2 regions of the Kitasatospora sp. NPDC001660 genome follow, and region 1 is predicted to be linked to the other one. Evidence: riboswitches for the same ligand, from Rfam matches in the RefSeq annotation. Region 1 holds a riboswitch; the other holds the start of a gene.
What was found. A riboswitch is a leader RNA that binds a small molecule or an ion and turns the genes downstream of it on or off. The one in region 1 is predicted to bind cobalamin.
Positions count from the first base shown of each region.

Region 1 (7,185 bases):
AAGGACCCCCTCCCGGTCACCCCGCCGCCCGGCCTCAAGGTCGCCGTGCTCACCACGATCGTGCCCTCCAAGGAGCCGATCGAGATCGTCGAGCGCACCCTCGAAGCGATGCTGCGGATCGAGTACGACGGCCAGGTCGACGTCTGGATCCTCGACGAGGGCGACGACGACCGGGTCAAGGAGATGGCCGCCCGCCTCGGCGTCCACCACTTCAGCCGCAAGGGGCGCCCCGAGTACAACCAGGCCGAGGGCGAGTTCCGGGCCAAGACCAAGTCCGGCAACCACAACTCCTGGCGCGCCGAGCACGAGCACGGCTACGACGTGGTGGCCCAGATGGACCCGGACCACGTCCCGCTGCCCTGCTTCCTGGAACGCACCCTCGGCTACTTCCGCGACCCCGACGTCGCGTTCGTCGTCGCCCCGCAGGTGTACGGCAACATGTACGACAACTGGGTCGCCCACGGCGCCTCCGTGCAGCAGTACCTCTTCTCCGGCCTGGTCGAGCGCGGCGGCAACGGCATGGACGCGCCGCTGCTGATCGGCACCAACCACCTGTACCGTCCCACCGCTTGGCAGCAGATCGGCGGCTACCAGGACTCGATCATCGAGGACCACCTGACCAGCATGCGGATCCAGGCCACCGTCAACCCGGAGACCGGCCACTGCTGGAAGGGCGTCTACACCCCCGACGTCCTCGCCGTCGGCGAGGGGCCGACCTCGTGGACCGACTACTTCAACCAGCAGAAGCGCTGGGCGTACGGCATCTGGGAGATCCTGCTCAAGAGCCGCCTGCGCTCCGGCCTCAAGCTGCGGCTGCGCCAGCGCGTGCTGTACGGGCTCGTCCAGTTCTACTACCCGAGCGTGGCGGTCAACACCGTCCTCGGCAGCCTCGCCACCTCCGTCTACCTGGCCCTCGGCGTCACCTCCATCCACCTCAACAGCACCCACTGGATGGCCCTGTGGGGCGCCAGCATGGGCAGCTGGTTCGTGCTGTGGCTGTGGCTGCGCCGGTTCAACCTGGCCGCTCACGAGCGGCGCGAGATCGGCATGGCCGGCATGGGCCTGGCCCTGTTCGCCGGCCCGGTGTACGTCGCCGCGGCGCTGGCCGCGCTGCTGCGCCGGCCGCTCGCGTACGCCGTCACCGCCAAGGGCGACCTGCGCAGCGCCGAGTCGCTGTCGACGTTCCGGCTGCACCTGCTGTGGGCGGCGGTCGCGGGCGGGCTGCTCGGGGCGAGCTTCACGCTCCACCACGACATCTGGATCCTGCGGTTCTGGGCGTTCGTCAGCCTGTTCACCGGGATCGCACCGATCGTCATCTCCTTCGTCAGCGGCCGCCGCGAGGCCCGCGCCCAGCGCGCCGCCGAGGCGTACGGGAGCGCCGAAGCCGTCGAGGCGCCCGTGGCCCGGCCGCTGCCGACGCAGCGCACCGCGTCCCCGCACGCCGAGTCCACGCACAGCGGGTCCGGGCACAGCGGGTCCGGACACAGCGAGCCTGCGCGCGCCGAAGAGCCCGAGCCCGCCGAGGAGTTCGAGGAACTGCTGGAGCCCGCCCGGGCCGGCGGCCGCCGCGAGCAGGAGGACCGCTGATGCTGCGGATCACCGTCCCCCGGATCGCCGCCCTGGTCGCCCTCGCCCTGATGGTCGGCTACACCTTCGTGCTCGCGCCCCGGCTCTCCCGCAACCACGACCAGGACCCGTACGGCTTCGCCGGCGCCGCCCCCACCGCCATGCCGAGCTGGCTCACCACCGCCCTGGCCGCCTCCCCGGCCGCCGCCCCCGCGACGGCCACCCCCGGCGCCACGGCGGCCGCGTCCCCGACGCCGCCCCCGCCGCCGCAGTTCCCGCCGGCCGGCGAGGCGTTCACCGGCATCATGACCAAGACCGGCCCGTACGACCTCTCCCCGCTCGACGACTTCACCTCCGCCGTCAAGCACCAGCCCAACGTGCTGGAGTTCTCGGTCGGCTGGTGGGACCGGAAGTTCGACCGCCGGATCTTCGACACCGTCGCCCAGCGCGGCATCATGCCGTTGGTCGCCTGGGAGCCCTGGGACTACCGCAAGGAGGCGAAGGAGGACAAGCTCCGCGGCGAGCAGCCCGAGTACGCCCTCTCCAACATCATCGACGGGAAGTTCGACGACTACGTCAAGACCTGGGCCGAGGGCATCAAGGGCCTCGGCTACCCGGTCGCGCTGCGCTTCGCCCACGAGATGAACGGCTACTGGTACCCGTGGGCCGAGCAGGCCAACGGGAACAAGAAGGGCCAGTACGTCCAGGCCTGGAAGCACGTCCACGACATCTTCAAGCAGGTCGGCGCGACCAAGGTCACCTGGGTGTGGAGCCCCAACGTCGACTACGAGAACGCCACCAGCCTCAACACGCTGTACCCGGGCGACGACTACGTCGACTGGATCGGCCTGTCCGGCTACTACGGCACCACCGGCGTCGAGAAGTACAAGTCCTTCGACCAGATCTTCCAGCCGACCATCAAGGAGCTCCGGGACTTCACCCAGAAGCCCGTGGTGATCACCGAGACCGGGGCCACCGACACCTCCGGGCTCAAGGCGCAGTGGATCACCGAGATGTTCTCGGAGCTCCCCCAGCACCCGGACATCATCGGCGTGATCTGGTACGAGGCGCGCAAGGAGGTCGACTGGCGGGTCGCCGCGTCCGAAGCGGCCTCCCAGGCGTACGCCGCCGGGGTCTCCGCGCCCCGCTACAACACGCCGTGGACCGTCCGCTCCGTGCCGGCCCTGACCGTCGCACCGCCGCCTCCCCCGGCGCCCTCCCCGGCGCCCGACCCGTCGCCGTCGGCCTCCCCGTCGGCCACCGCCAGGCCCAGCGTCCCGGCCCGGAAGCCGACCGCCACCGCCACCCGGCCGCGGTCGAGCTCCACCCCCGCCGGGTGAGCGCGCCCCAGGCCCGACCGACGGACCGTACGACCACGCAGCAGCAGGGAGGCGAGAACCCCGTGACCAACCCCGCCATGCCCGGAGCCGGGCACGTCGGCCGGCGCCCGTGGTGGGCGCTCGCGCCGGCCGCCGTCATCGTGCTGGTCCTGTGCGCCCTGCTGCTCCCCCGGGACCATCAGGAGCCCGCCAGGCCCGCCAAGGGCGCCCCGGTGGTCACCCCGCTGCCCGCCGCCACCGCCGGCGAGCTCTGCTCCACCGCGCAGAACCGTTACCCCTCGCAGGCCGTCGACTCCGGCCGCTACCTGATCAACCCCAACGAGTGGAACGCCACCGGCGGCCTGTGCATCAGCAGCACCGACGGCGCCACCGGCTTCAAGGTCACCCGCAGCGGCATCGGCCCGGCCAGCCTGACCGACCCCGGCCGCGGCCCCGGCGCCTACCCGCACATCAGCACCCAGTTCCAGCCCGGCACCGGACCGCTGCCCATCCCCGTCAGCAACCTGCGTTACGCGACCAGCAGTTGGCACACCACCCAGATCGACTCCGGCGTCTACAACGCCTCGTACGACATCTGGTACAGCAACAGCCGCACCAGCTGCTCGTTCACCGAGAGCGCCGAGCTGATGATCTGGCTGCGCGGCAACGGCAAGTCCCCGTTCGGCGACGAGGCCGGCGAGCTCCAGGCCGGCGGCACCTCCTACCGCGTGTACCAGGCGCCGAAGACCAGCAGCCACACGCTGATCACCTACGCGATGGCCACCAGCACGTCCTCCGTCACCGACCTGGACCTGCGGGCCTTCACCCGCGACGCCGTCCAGCGCGGCTACGTCCCGGCCGGTTCCTACCTGTGCGCCGTCCAGGCCGGGTTCGAGATCTGGGACGGCGGCGCCGGGCTCGGCAGCGACTCGTTCTCGTTCCAGGCGGCCGCCGGCCAGCCCAGCGGCGCGATCACCTCGGCCCTGCCGGGCCTGTGCCTGGACAGCCGGGTGAACGGCGACCCGGCCGCGGTCGGCGCGGGCACCTGTGACGGCTCTGCGGCCCAGACCTGGACGATGGCGGACGACGGCTCGATCGGCCAGTCCGGACGCTGCGTCGAGGACCCCGCCATCGGCTTCCCGGTCCTCACCGCCTGCACCTCCCGGCCCGACCAGCGCTGGCGGGTGACCCCGACGGGGCAGCTCGCGAACCAGGACACCGGGCGCTGCGTCGAAAACCCGACGAACCCGGGGGCCCCTTCGGGGACGGCTTCGGGGACGGCTCCGGGAGCCGCCGCGGGCGGCGCGCTGCAGGTGCGGATGCGCCCGTGCGACACCCGCACAGGGCAGGAATGGCACCCCCCGACCTGAGCAGTTTATCGCACGCCAGCTCGATTAACTGTGCCGCGCGACACTACATGTGGGGCTGCATCGGATTCCCGACACTAGATGTATGCTCATCCCTGCTGTCGACGCAGGGGAACCCGGTGCGAGTCCGGGACTGCCCCGCAGCGGTGTGCGGGCGGCTCAACCGAGCCGTGCCCGCGAGTCCGAGTACCTGCCGACGGTGTGCAGAGGCCCTCCCGCAGAGGCCGGCAGCACCAGTAGTACCTTCCGGGCCTCGCGGGCGGGCCGGGGATGACACCGTCGCGCGACGCGCCCATGTGCGCCCGCGCGCGTGCGCCCCTGCCCCGAACGGCCCGGCACCCCGATCACCGCCGCCGATCGCCGCCAGGAGAGAGCGCCTTGACCATCGCTGCCTCAGCAACCCTGCCCGCCCAGGGCTCCGGCTCCGCCCCCGCCGACCCCACGGTCTCCGACCCCGGCGGCGCGCTCCTGCGACTCCTCACCGACCGCAGCGCCGATCTCCCCCAGGTGGACCCCGGTCACGTCGCCGCCGCCGCGCTGCGCGGGCGCCACGCCGGCTCGGACTTCGCCGAGCTGCGCGGACTGGCCGTGGACGCCGCCGCGTCGATGATCGCCGAGGACCCCCAGTACTCGAAGCTGGCCGCCCGCCTGCTCGCCCTGGAGATCGTCGACGAGGCCGGCAGCCAGGGCGCCGTCTCCTTCGCCGCCTCCGTCGCCGTCGGCCACGCCGAGGGCCTCATCGGCGACACCACCGCCGCGTTCGTCGCCAAGCACGCCGCCGCCCTCGACGCCCTGATCGACCCCCAGGGCGACGACCGCTTCGAGTACTTCGGCCTGCGCACCGTGCAGTCCCGCTACCTGCTGCGCCACCCGATCACCCGGAAGGTCGTCGAGACCCCTCAGCACTTCCTGCTCCGTGTCGCCTGCGGCCTGGCGGTCGGCGACAGCGAGCAGTCGGTGCGCGAGGTCGCCGAGCTGTACGGCCTGATGAGCCGCCTGGAGTACCTGACCTCCTCGCCGACCCTGTTCAACTCCGGCACCCGGCACCCGCAGATGTCGAGCTGCTACCTGCTCGACTCGCCGCTGGACAACCTCGACTCGATCTACAACCGCTACGCGCAGATCGCCCGGCTGTCCAAGCACGCCGGCGGCATCGGCCTGTCCTACTCGCGCATCCGCTCGCGCGGCAGCCTGATCCGCGGCACCAACGGCAAGTCCAACGGCATCGTCCCGTTCCTGCGCACCCTCGACTCCTCGGTCGCCGCGGTCAACCAGGGCGGCCGCCGCAAGGGCGCGGCCTGCGTCTACCTGGAGACCTGGCACGCCGACATCGAGGAGTTCCTGGAGCTGCGCGACAACACCGGTGAGGAGGCGCGCCGCACCCACAACCTCAACCTGGCGCACTGGATCCCGGACGAGTTCATGCGCCGGGTCAACGCCAACGCGGACTGGTCGCTGTTCTCCCCCGCCGACGTGCCCGAGCTCGTCGACCTGTGGGGCGAGGAGTTCGACGAGGCCTACCGCAAGGCCGAGCAGGCCGGCAAGGCCGTCCGGACGATCCCGGCGCAGACCCTGTACGCCCGCATGATGCGCACCCTGGCGCAGACCGGCAACGGCTGGATGACCTTCAAGGACGCCTCCAACCGCGCCGCCAACCAGACCGCGCTGCCGGGCCGCACGGTGCACTCGTCCAACCTGTGCACCGAGATCCTGGAGGTCACGGACGACTCCGAGACCGCCGTCTGCAACCTCGGCTCGGTCAACCTCGGCGCGCACGTCGCCGCCGGGGCCACCGCTGCGGACCTTCTCGGCGCGATGGACTGGGAGCGGCTGGACGCCACCGTGCGCACCGCCGTCACCTTCCTCGACCGCGTGGTGGACATCAACTTCTACCCGACGGTCGAGGCCGGCGCCTCCAACTCCCGCTGGCGGCCGGTCGGCCTCGGCGTGATGGGCCTGCAGGACGTCTTCTTCAAGCTGCGGATCGGCTTCGACTCCGCGGAGGCGAAGCAGCTGTCCACGCTGATCGCCGAGCGCATCATGCTCACCGCCTACGAGCGCTCCGCCGACCTGGCCGAGCAGCTGGGCCGCCACGAGGCCTACGGCGAGACCCGCGCCGCGCGTGGCGAGCTGCACATCGACCATTTCCCTTCCGCCGCGCCGCAGTGGGCCGACCGCTGGACGGCCCTGCGCGCCCGCATCGCCGAGACCGGCCTGCGCAACTCGCTGCTGCTGGCCATCGCGCCGACCGCGACCATCGCGTCGATCGCCGGTGTGTACGAGTGCATCGAGCCGCAGGTGTCCAACCTGTTCAAGCGCGAGACCCTCTCCGGTGAGTTCCTCCAGGTCAACCCGTACCTGGTGCGCGAGCTCAAGGAGCTCGGCGTCTGGGACCAGCAGACCCGGGACGCGCTGCGCGACTCCAACGGGTCCGTCCAGGACTTCAACTGGCTGCCGGCCGAGGTCCGTTCGCTCTACCGGACGGCCTGGGAGCTGCCCCAGCGCGCGCTGATCGACCTGGCCGCGGCCCGCATGCCGTACATCGACCAGAGCCAGTCGCTCAACCTGTTCATGGCCGCGCCGACCATCGGCAAGCTCAGCTCGATGTACGCGTACGCGTGGAAGGTCGGTCTGAAGACCACCTACTACCTGCGCTCGCGCCCGGCGACCCGGATCGCCCAGGCCGCGTCGGGTACCGCCCGTGCTGCCGCGCCCGTCCCCGTTGCCACCCTCACCCCGGAGCAGGAAGCCGCCATCGCCTGCTCCCTGGAGAACCCCGAGTCCTGCGAGGCCTGCCAGTGAGCACCCCCGAAGACCGCAAGATGCTGCTCGACCCCGGCTTCGAGCTGACCCTGCGCCCGATGCGCTACCCGTCGTTCTACGACCGGTACCGGGACGCGATCAAGAACACCTGGACGGTGGAGGAGGTGGAC
Region 1 is NZ_JBSFGU010000002.1:206,279-213,463, reverse strand. It holds gene ACWCXH_RS02915 (glycosyltransferase family 2 protein) at 1-1,587, shown strand, start outside; gene ACWCXH_RS02910 (glycoside hydrolase family 26 protein) at 1,587-2,906, shown strand; gene ACWCXH_RS02905 (GH12 family glycosyl hydrolase domain-containing protein) at 2,969-4,255, shown strand; cobalamin riboswitch at 4,300-4,464, shown strand; gene ACWCXH_RS02900 (ribonucleoside-diphosphate reductase subunit alpha) at 4,631-7,054, shown strand; gene ACWCXH_RS02895 (ribonucleotide-diphosphate reductase subunit beta) at 7,075-7,185, shown strand, end outside.

Region 2 (7,185 bases), on a different contig from region 1:
CGCGCCCGGCGGGCGGAGTCGCGGCTCGGCTGAGCCCGATCGGCACAAGAAGGGCCCGGATCCGCTGTGGATCCGGGCCCTTCTTCCGTTCTGTGCGGGTCACGCCCCGCCGGTGTGGACGCTGAAGGCCGAGCGGCGGGCCGCACGGGCCACGCCCGGGTCCGGGTGCACGCCCGACACCGCCGTCAGCACCGAGGCCGCGCGCGGGTGCCCCGACTGCCGGGCCCGGGCGAACAGCCGCACCGGATCGCCCGCCGAGGCGCCCTCCACGTGCCCGACGAGCAGCTCGGTCTCGCCGTGGTCCAGCACCGCGGCCGCCGTGTCCACCCAGAGCCAGGCCGCGTCCTCCGCGCCCAGCACGTCGGCCGGCGACACGCCCTCGTCCGACTGCTCCGCGAGCCACAGCAGCGCGTACGGGCGCAGCACCGGCTCGTCCACGGCCGCGCGCACCGCCTGCTCGGCCGTGCTGCCGGCCACCCGCAGGGCCTCGAAGGCGAGGCCCCGCACGAGCGCGTCGTCGCCCTGCGCCGCGTCCAGCAGCTCCGCCACCGCCCGGTCCGCCGGACGGGCCGCGACCCAGGCGCGGTACTCGGCGCGGGCCGGGCCCGGCGAGTAGTCGGCGCAGGCGTTCAGCAGCTCGTAGGCGCTCTGCTCGATGTGGCCGGCCGCGGTCTGGGCGACCGTGCAGATCTCCTCCAGCTTCGCCCGCACCGCCCAGTGCCCGAGCGGCGAGAGCTCGGCGGCATCGTTCCTGCGCACGACGGCGCCGACCGCCGCCAGGCCGTCCAGCATCCAGTCCAGGACGGCGGCGACGTCCGAGGGCGCGGCCGGGGTGTCGATCTGCGGCTCGCGGCAGGTGCCGCGGACCGCCGACACGGCGGAGGCGGCGTGCGGGACGGGCGACAGGCCCGCGCCCCCGGTGCCGCCGACCCGGCGCTCGTCCAGGCCCCGGCGCAGCAGCTCCAGCAGCTCGCTGTCGGCGACCGGGCCGTCCACCAGGTGGAGGAAGGAGAGCAGCTGCGGGGCCTGGTCCACGGCCTGTCCGGCCAGCACCGCGAAGACGCCGCGCAGGGCGGCCGGCGGGACGGGCGCGAGCAGCGTCCAGGCGTCGAACAGCGCGGACCAGCCGCGCACCACGGCCTCGTCGTCGTGTTCCCAGGCGTGCAGCCGCCAGCCCGGTCCCGCCCCGCCGTCGCGGGCCTCGACCAGGCCGACCAGCAGCGCCTGGCCCCAGGCCTTGGCCGCGGCGCCGACCGTCATGGCCAGCGCGCGGCCCGCCGTGCGGGCGTCGTCGGGAAGCAGCTCGCCCCGCTTGTCGACCTCGTCGAGCTCCCCCGCCCAGCGGGCGATCCGGACGGCGTCCACCAGCATCCGGCGGGCCAGCGGAGCCAGCTCGGCGGGAGCGGGGAAGCCGTCCGGCACGGGAACCCGGCCACGGCCGGGCGCGGGTGCGGGGCCTCGTCGGCGGGGTACGCCGCCCCCGCCCGGCCTGGCCCCGACGGGCCGGTGGGCCGTACCGGGGAGGCGGGTCACCGTCGCACCGGTACCGATCGTCGGTGGGAGCGGGGCATCACGGTCGCGCGGGTTCCGAGACGTCACGTCGAGCAGTCTTCCCCTTGTACCGGCCTTCTGTCACATCCGGTTGGTTGTACGGACGGACCGGTTGTGGCAGCACCTCCGCAAGATCGGGCAACAGCGGCAAACCGCCTGGCCGGAAACGTGTGGCGGGACCATGCCAGGCCCGTTTGCGGCGATCACGGGGGGTGTCCGGCTGGATACGGAAAGGGGTGCGGCGAAGGGCGACCGGCCGACTTGTGAGGGGTGGCCGGCGGACGGCGCCGGGGAAACGTTCACCCTCCGGGATCGCCGGACGAGCTCCGCGTGGATGCGGATCGGCCAGGTCGGCGGCGGGGGAAATCGACCGGGCCGACTTCTCGCGCCGGAGGAATCGACTTCCGACGCCCGGCCGGCGTCGAGTGGCGGGTGGGGGGAAATGCGCGAAGAGGTGAAGCGGAGGAATGACCGCCTGGAATGTCCGGAAAGGGCCCGATGATCGTGGTCAGAGGAGGGGGGTGAGCCAGCGGCGGAGGAGTTCCGTGTAGTGCGCGGGGGCGGAGTTCCACAGGGCGGTGTGGTCGGCGCCCGGGAAGGCCTGGAGGCTCACGACGTCGGGGCGGGCCGCGGCGAGGTGCTGAGCCGCGCGGAACGGCGCGATCGGGTCGTCCGGGCTGTGCAGGACGAGGGTCGGGACGTGCAGGCCGGCGCCCTCGGCGAGGCGGGCGACGTCGGCCAGGCCGACCCCGGTGCGGCCCTCGGCGGCGAGGGCGCCGAGCTCGGCGACCGTCCGGGTGGAGCCGGTCCTGACCGCGTCGCGGCGGGCGGTCGCGGGGAGGTCGAGGACGGGCGAGTCCAGGACCATGCCGACGACGGCGCTCGACCAGGCCGAGCGGGCCGCGGCCTGCAGGCATATCGTGGCGCCGATCGACCAGCCGTACAGGATCACCCGGCCCGCGCCGCTGTCGAGGGCGAACCGCACGGCCGACTCGACGTCGCGCCACTCGGTCTCGCCGAAGTGGCTGAGCCCGTCCGGCGGGGCGGGCGCGCCCTGGTCGCCGCGGTAGGTGACGGCGAGGGCGGGCAGCGCGAGGCGCTGGAGGAGGGGCAGGACGGGGAGGGTCTGGCCGCGGTCGGCGCCGGGGCCGTGCACCAGGACCACCCAGGTGCCGCGCCTGCCGCCGAGGCGCCAGGCGGGCATGGCGCCCAGCTCGCCGGTGACGGCGGCCTCGGTGAACGGGAGGCCGAGGGCGGTCGTCGGGTCGCCGAGGTACACGCGCGGGGTGAGGCGGACTCCGGTGCCGGGGGCGAGGGTGCCCCGGTCGGCGCGGACGAGACGGCGGGTGACGCCCTGTTCGTCGCTGTGCAGGATGTCGTCGACGACGGCGTGGCCGTCACCGTCCCACTCGACCGCCCAGCAGCCGGGCTGCAGGACCGCGGGTGTCCGGTTGAAGGTGATCCGGTCGGCGGCGAGGCTCTGCACCAGGACGGGGCCGGACTCCGGCACGGCGGTCTGCGGGCGTACGAGCCGCTCGGACGCCCGGCGGCCGATCACCAGGACGGCGACCCCGGTGCCGACGGCGGCTGCCGCCACGACTGCTGCGGTTCCCCAACGCATATCGTTCCCCGCTCTGTGAGTCTCCTGGGCACTAGTTCACTAGGGGGAAAGGCCTGCGGCCAGTCGGATGGGCTGTATGGGGGAGGGTGTGAGGAGTCGCTGTACGGGGAAAGGGCGGGGCCGCGACCGGGCCAGGCAGACCCGACGCCTGGCGAGCGGCACGAAGCGCCGCCGGAGGTGCCTGCGGACCGCTGGACGATCGCACGGAGTGTCATGCCCCTGCGGTGGCGCGGATCGGAGGTGCTGACGGGGCCGCATCCGGCTCCGCGGCGGGCTCCCCCGGTGTGATCAACCCCTCCGTGACCTCGGTTGACTCCCGGTTCGGCCGCGTGATGGGATCCCAGGGCCAAACGGAGGCATGCAGAGGAAGCCGGTGCGAGTCCGGCGCGGTCCCGCCACTGTCACCGGGGAGCACGCTCGAAGTTTCCCTCCTCGCCCGTCAGCGGCCGGGAGGGGCCGACAGGCGGACCGTCAGCCATTGCTGGCAGGCTGCTGGACGGCTCCGGGGGTGCGTTCGACCCGGAAGCCAGGAGACTCTCGCCCCCGGTACGTCGATCCAGGGCGCGGACCCTGAGTGAGGACTCGCACGCGATGCAGGCTGCCCCGACCCGCCGAGCCCTCCCCTGTCCCCCACCGTCGTGCGCCCGCTGACCCGCGCCGCCGCGTTCGCGCTGGGCGCCGTCGCGGGCTACCTGGCGGACGCCCGGTACGCCGATCCGCGCCGCGGCCACCCGGTGGCCGTCTTCGGCGGTGCGGCGACGCGCCTGGAACGGCGGATGTGGCGGGACGACCGGGCGGCCGGGGCCGCGTACACGGCGCTCTGCGCGGGCGCGGTCGCGGCGGGCGCGGTGGTGCTGGACCGGACGGTGGGCCGCCGGCCGCTGGGGCGGGCCGCGCTGGCCGCCGCCGCGACGTGGACGGTGCTCGGCGGCACGTCGCTGACCCGGGAGGCCCGCACGATCGGCCGGTCGCTGGCCGCGGGCGACCTCCCGGCCGCCCGGGAGCGGCTGCCGCACCTCTGCGGGCGCGACCCGAGCGCGCTGGACGGGCAGCAGATCGCCCGCGCCGTCGTCGAGTCGGTGGCCGAGAACACCGCGGACGCCGTCGTGAACGCGCTGGCCTGGGGCGCCCTCGCCGGCACGCCCGGGCTGCTGGCGTTCCGCGCCGTCAACACGCTGGACGCGATGGTGGGCCACCGTTCGCCGCGCCACGCCCGGTTCGGCTGGGCCTCGGCCCGGCTGGACGACGTGGCGGGCTGGCCGGGCGCCCGGTTGACGGCGCTGCTGACGGTGGCCGCCGCGCCGGAGCCGCGGACGGCCTGGCGGGTGTGGCGGCGGGACGGTTCGGCGCACCCCAGCCCGAACGCGGGGCAGGCGGAGTCGGCGTTCGCGGGCGCGGTGGGCGTGCGGCTCGGCGGCACGCTGCGGTACGGGGAGCGTGTGGAGCACCGGCCGGTGCTGGGCGCGGAGTTGCGGCCGGTGGCGGTGGACGACATCGAGCGGGCCTGCGCGCTGTCGCGGCGGGTGGGCGCGCTGGCGCTGGGTACGACGGTCGCGGGGCATCTCGTGATCCGGGCCGTCCTAGGCAGGAGGGGAAGGGCATGAGCGAGCGGTGGGGGTCCCCCCGGCCGGGGGCTGGGGGAGAGGTGGGCGCATGAGCAACGCGCTGCTGGTCGCCGGGACGACCTCGGACGCGGGCAAGAGCGTCGTCACGGCGGGCATCTGCCGGTGGCTGGCCCGCCAGGGCGTCCGGGTCGCGCCGTTCAAGGCGCAGAACATGTCCCTGAACTCCTTCGTGACGGCCGACGGCGCCGAGATCGGCCGCGCCCAGGCGATGCAGGCGCAGGCGGCCCGGGTCGAGCCGGAGGCGGCGATGAACCCGGTGCTGCTGAAGCCCGGCGCGGACGGCCGCAGCCAGGTGGTGCTGCTGGGCAGGCCGGTCGCCGAGGTCGGTGCGCTGGACTACCGCGAGCGCAAGCCCGTCCTGCTGGAGCGCGCCCTGGAGTGCCTGGCGGACCTGCGCCGCCGGTACGACGTGGTGGTGTGCGAGGGCGCGGGCTCGCCCGCCGAGATCAACCTGCGGGACCGGGACATCGCCAACATGGGCCTGGCGACGGCCGCCGGGCTGCCCGTCGTGGTGGTCGGCGACATCGACCGCGGGGGCGTGTTCGCGGCGATGTACGGGACGCTGGCGCTGCTGTCCGCGCAGGACCAGCGGCACGTGGCGGGCTGGTTCGTCAACAAGTTCCGCGGGGACGCCCGGCTGCTGGCGCCCGGCCTGGAGATGCTGCACGACCTGACCGGCCGTCCGGTGCTCGGCACGCTGCCGATGCTGCCGGGGCTGTGGCTGGACGCCGAGGACTCGCTGGACCTGTCGACGGTCGTGGACCGGGTCGACGGGCGCGGGCCGCTCGGGGCGGACGTGCTGCGGGTGACCGTGGTGCGCTTCCCCCGGCTGTCGAACTTCACCGACGTGGACGCGCTGGCGCAGGAGCCGGGCGTGCTCGTGCGCTGGGCGACCCGGCCGGAGGAGCTGGCCGACGCCGACCTCGTGGTGCTGCCCGGCACCCGGGCCACCGTGGCCGACCTGGCCTGGCTGCGCGAGCGCGGGCTGGAGCCGGCGCTGAAGGCGAGGGCGGCGGCCGGGCTGCCGATCCTCGGGGTCTGCGGCGGCTACCAGATGCTGGCGGGCTCGATCGTCGACGACGTCGAGTCGAAGGCGGGTGCCGTCGACGGGCTCGGCCTGCTGCCGACGCACGTGCGGTTCGGCGTGGAGAAGGTGCTGGCGCGGCCGGTCGGCGAGGCGTACGGGCAGCGGGTCGAGGGCTACGAGATCCACCACGGGGTGGTGACGGTCGAGGGCGGCCGGGCGTTCGTCTCCGATGACCGCGGGCGGAGCCTGGACGGCTGCCGGGTGGGCGCGGTCTGGGGCACGACCTGGCACGGCGCGCTGGAGAACGACGGGTTCCGCCGCGAGTTCCTGCGTGAGGTGGCCGAGTTGGCGGGCCGGGCGTTCGTACCGGCGCCGGACACCTCGTTCGCCGCGGCGCGCGAGGCCCGGCTGGACCGGCTGGGGGACCTGATCGAGGAGCACGCGGACACCGACGCGCTGTGGAAGCTGATCGAGGGCGGGGTGCCGGCGGCCGGATCGCTGCCGTTCCTGCCGCCCGGGGCGCCTGAGGAGGCTGGCAAGGCATGAGTGACGTCCGCTACCCGTTCACCGCGGTCGTCGGGATGGCCGACCTGCGGCTCGGGCTGCTGCTCAACGCGGTCTCCCCGGCCGTGGGCGGCGTGCTGGTGCGCGGCGAGAAGGGCACCGCGAAGTCGACGATGGTCCGCGCGCTGGCCGGCCTGCTGCCGCCCATCGCCACCGTCGACGGCTGCCGCTTCGCCTGCGCCCCGGCCACGCCCGACCCGCAGTGCCCGGACGGGCCGCACGTCGGTCCGTCCGCTTCCGAACGCCCCTCCCAGCTGGTCGAGTTGCCGGTCGGTGTGGCCGAGGACCGGATCGTCGGCTCGCTCGACCTGGAGCGGGCGCTCGCCGAGGGCGTCAAGGCGTACGAGCCCGGGCTGCTCGCCAGGGCGCACCGCGGGGTGCTCTACATCGACGAGGTGAACCTGCTCCAGGACCACGTCGTGGACCTGCTGCTGGACGCCGCCGCGATGGGCCGCTCCTACGTCGAGCGCGAGGGCGTCTCGGTGCGGCACGCGGCCCGGTTCCTGCTGGTCGGCACGATGAACCCGGAGGAGGGCGAGCTGCGGCCGCAGCTGCTCGACCGGTTCGGGCTGACCGTGGAGATCGCCGCGACGCGGGATCCGGCCGAGCGCGCCGAGGTCGTGCGGCGGCGGCTCGCGTACGACGCGGACCCGGTCGCCTTCGCGGCGCGGTTCGCGGACGAGGAGCGGGCGCTCGCCGAACGGATCACCACGGCACGGGAGTTGCTGCCGAAGGTCGAGCTGACCGATGTGGCGCTCCGCCAGATCACCGCCGTGTGCGCGGCGTTCGAGGTGGAC
Region 2 is NZ_JBSFGU010000010.1:71,904-79,088, forward strand. It holds gene ACWCXH_RS13770 (CDP-alcohol phosphatidyltransferase family protein) at 1-33, shown strand, start outside; gene ACWCXH_RS13775 (hypothetical protein) at 100-1,422, opposite strand; gene ACWCXH_RS13780 (alpha/beta hydrolase) at 2,060-3,148, opposite strand; cobalamin riboswitch at 3,537-3,708, shown strand; gene ACWCXH_RS13785 (cobalamin biosynthesis protein) at 3,811-4,776, shown strand; gene ACWCXH_RS13790 (cobyric acid synthase) at 4,826-6,370, shown strand; gene ACWCXH_RS13795 (putative cobaltochelatase) at 6,367-7,185, shown strand, end outside.
Region 2: it holds a riboswitch for cobalamin, as region 1 does, so the genes downstream of both, ACWCXH_RS13785 (cobalamin biosynthesis protein) here and ACWCXH_RS02900 (ribonucleoside-diphosphate reductase subunit alpha) in region 1, are expected to answer to the same signal.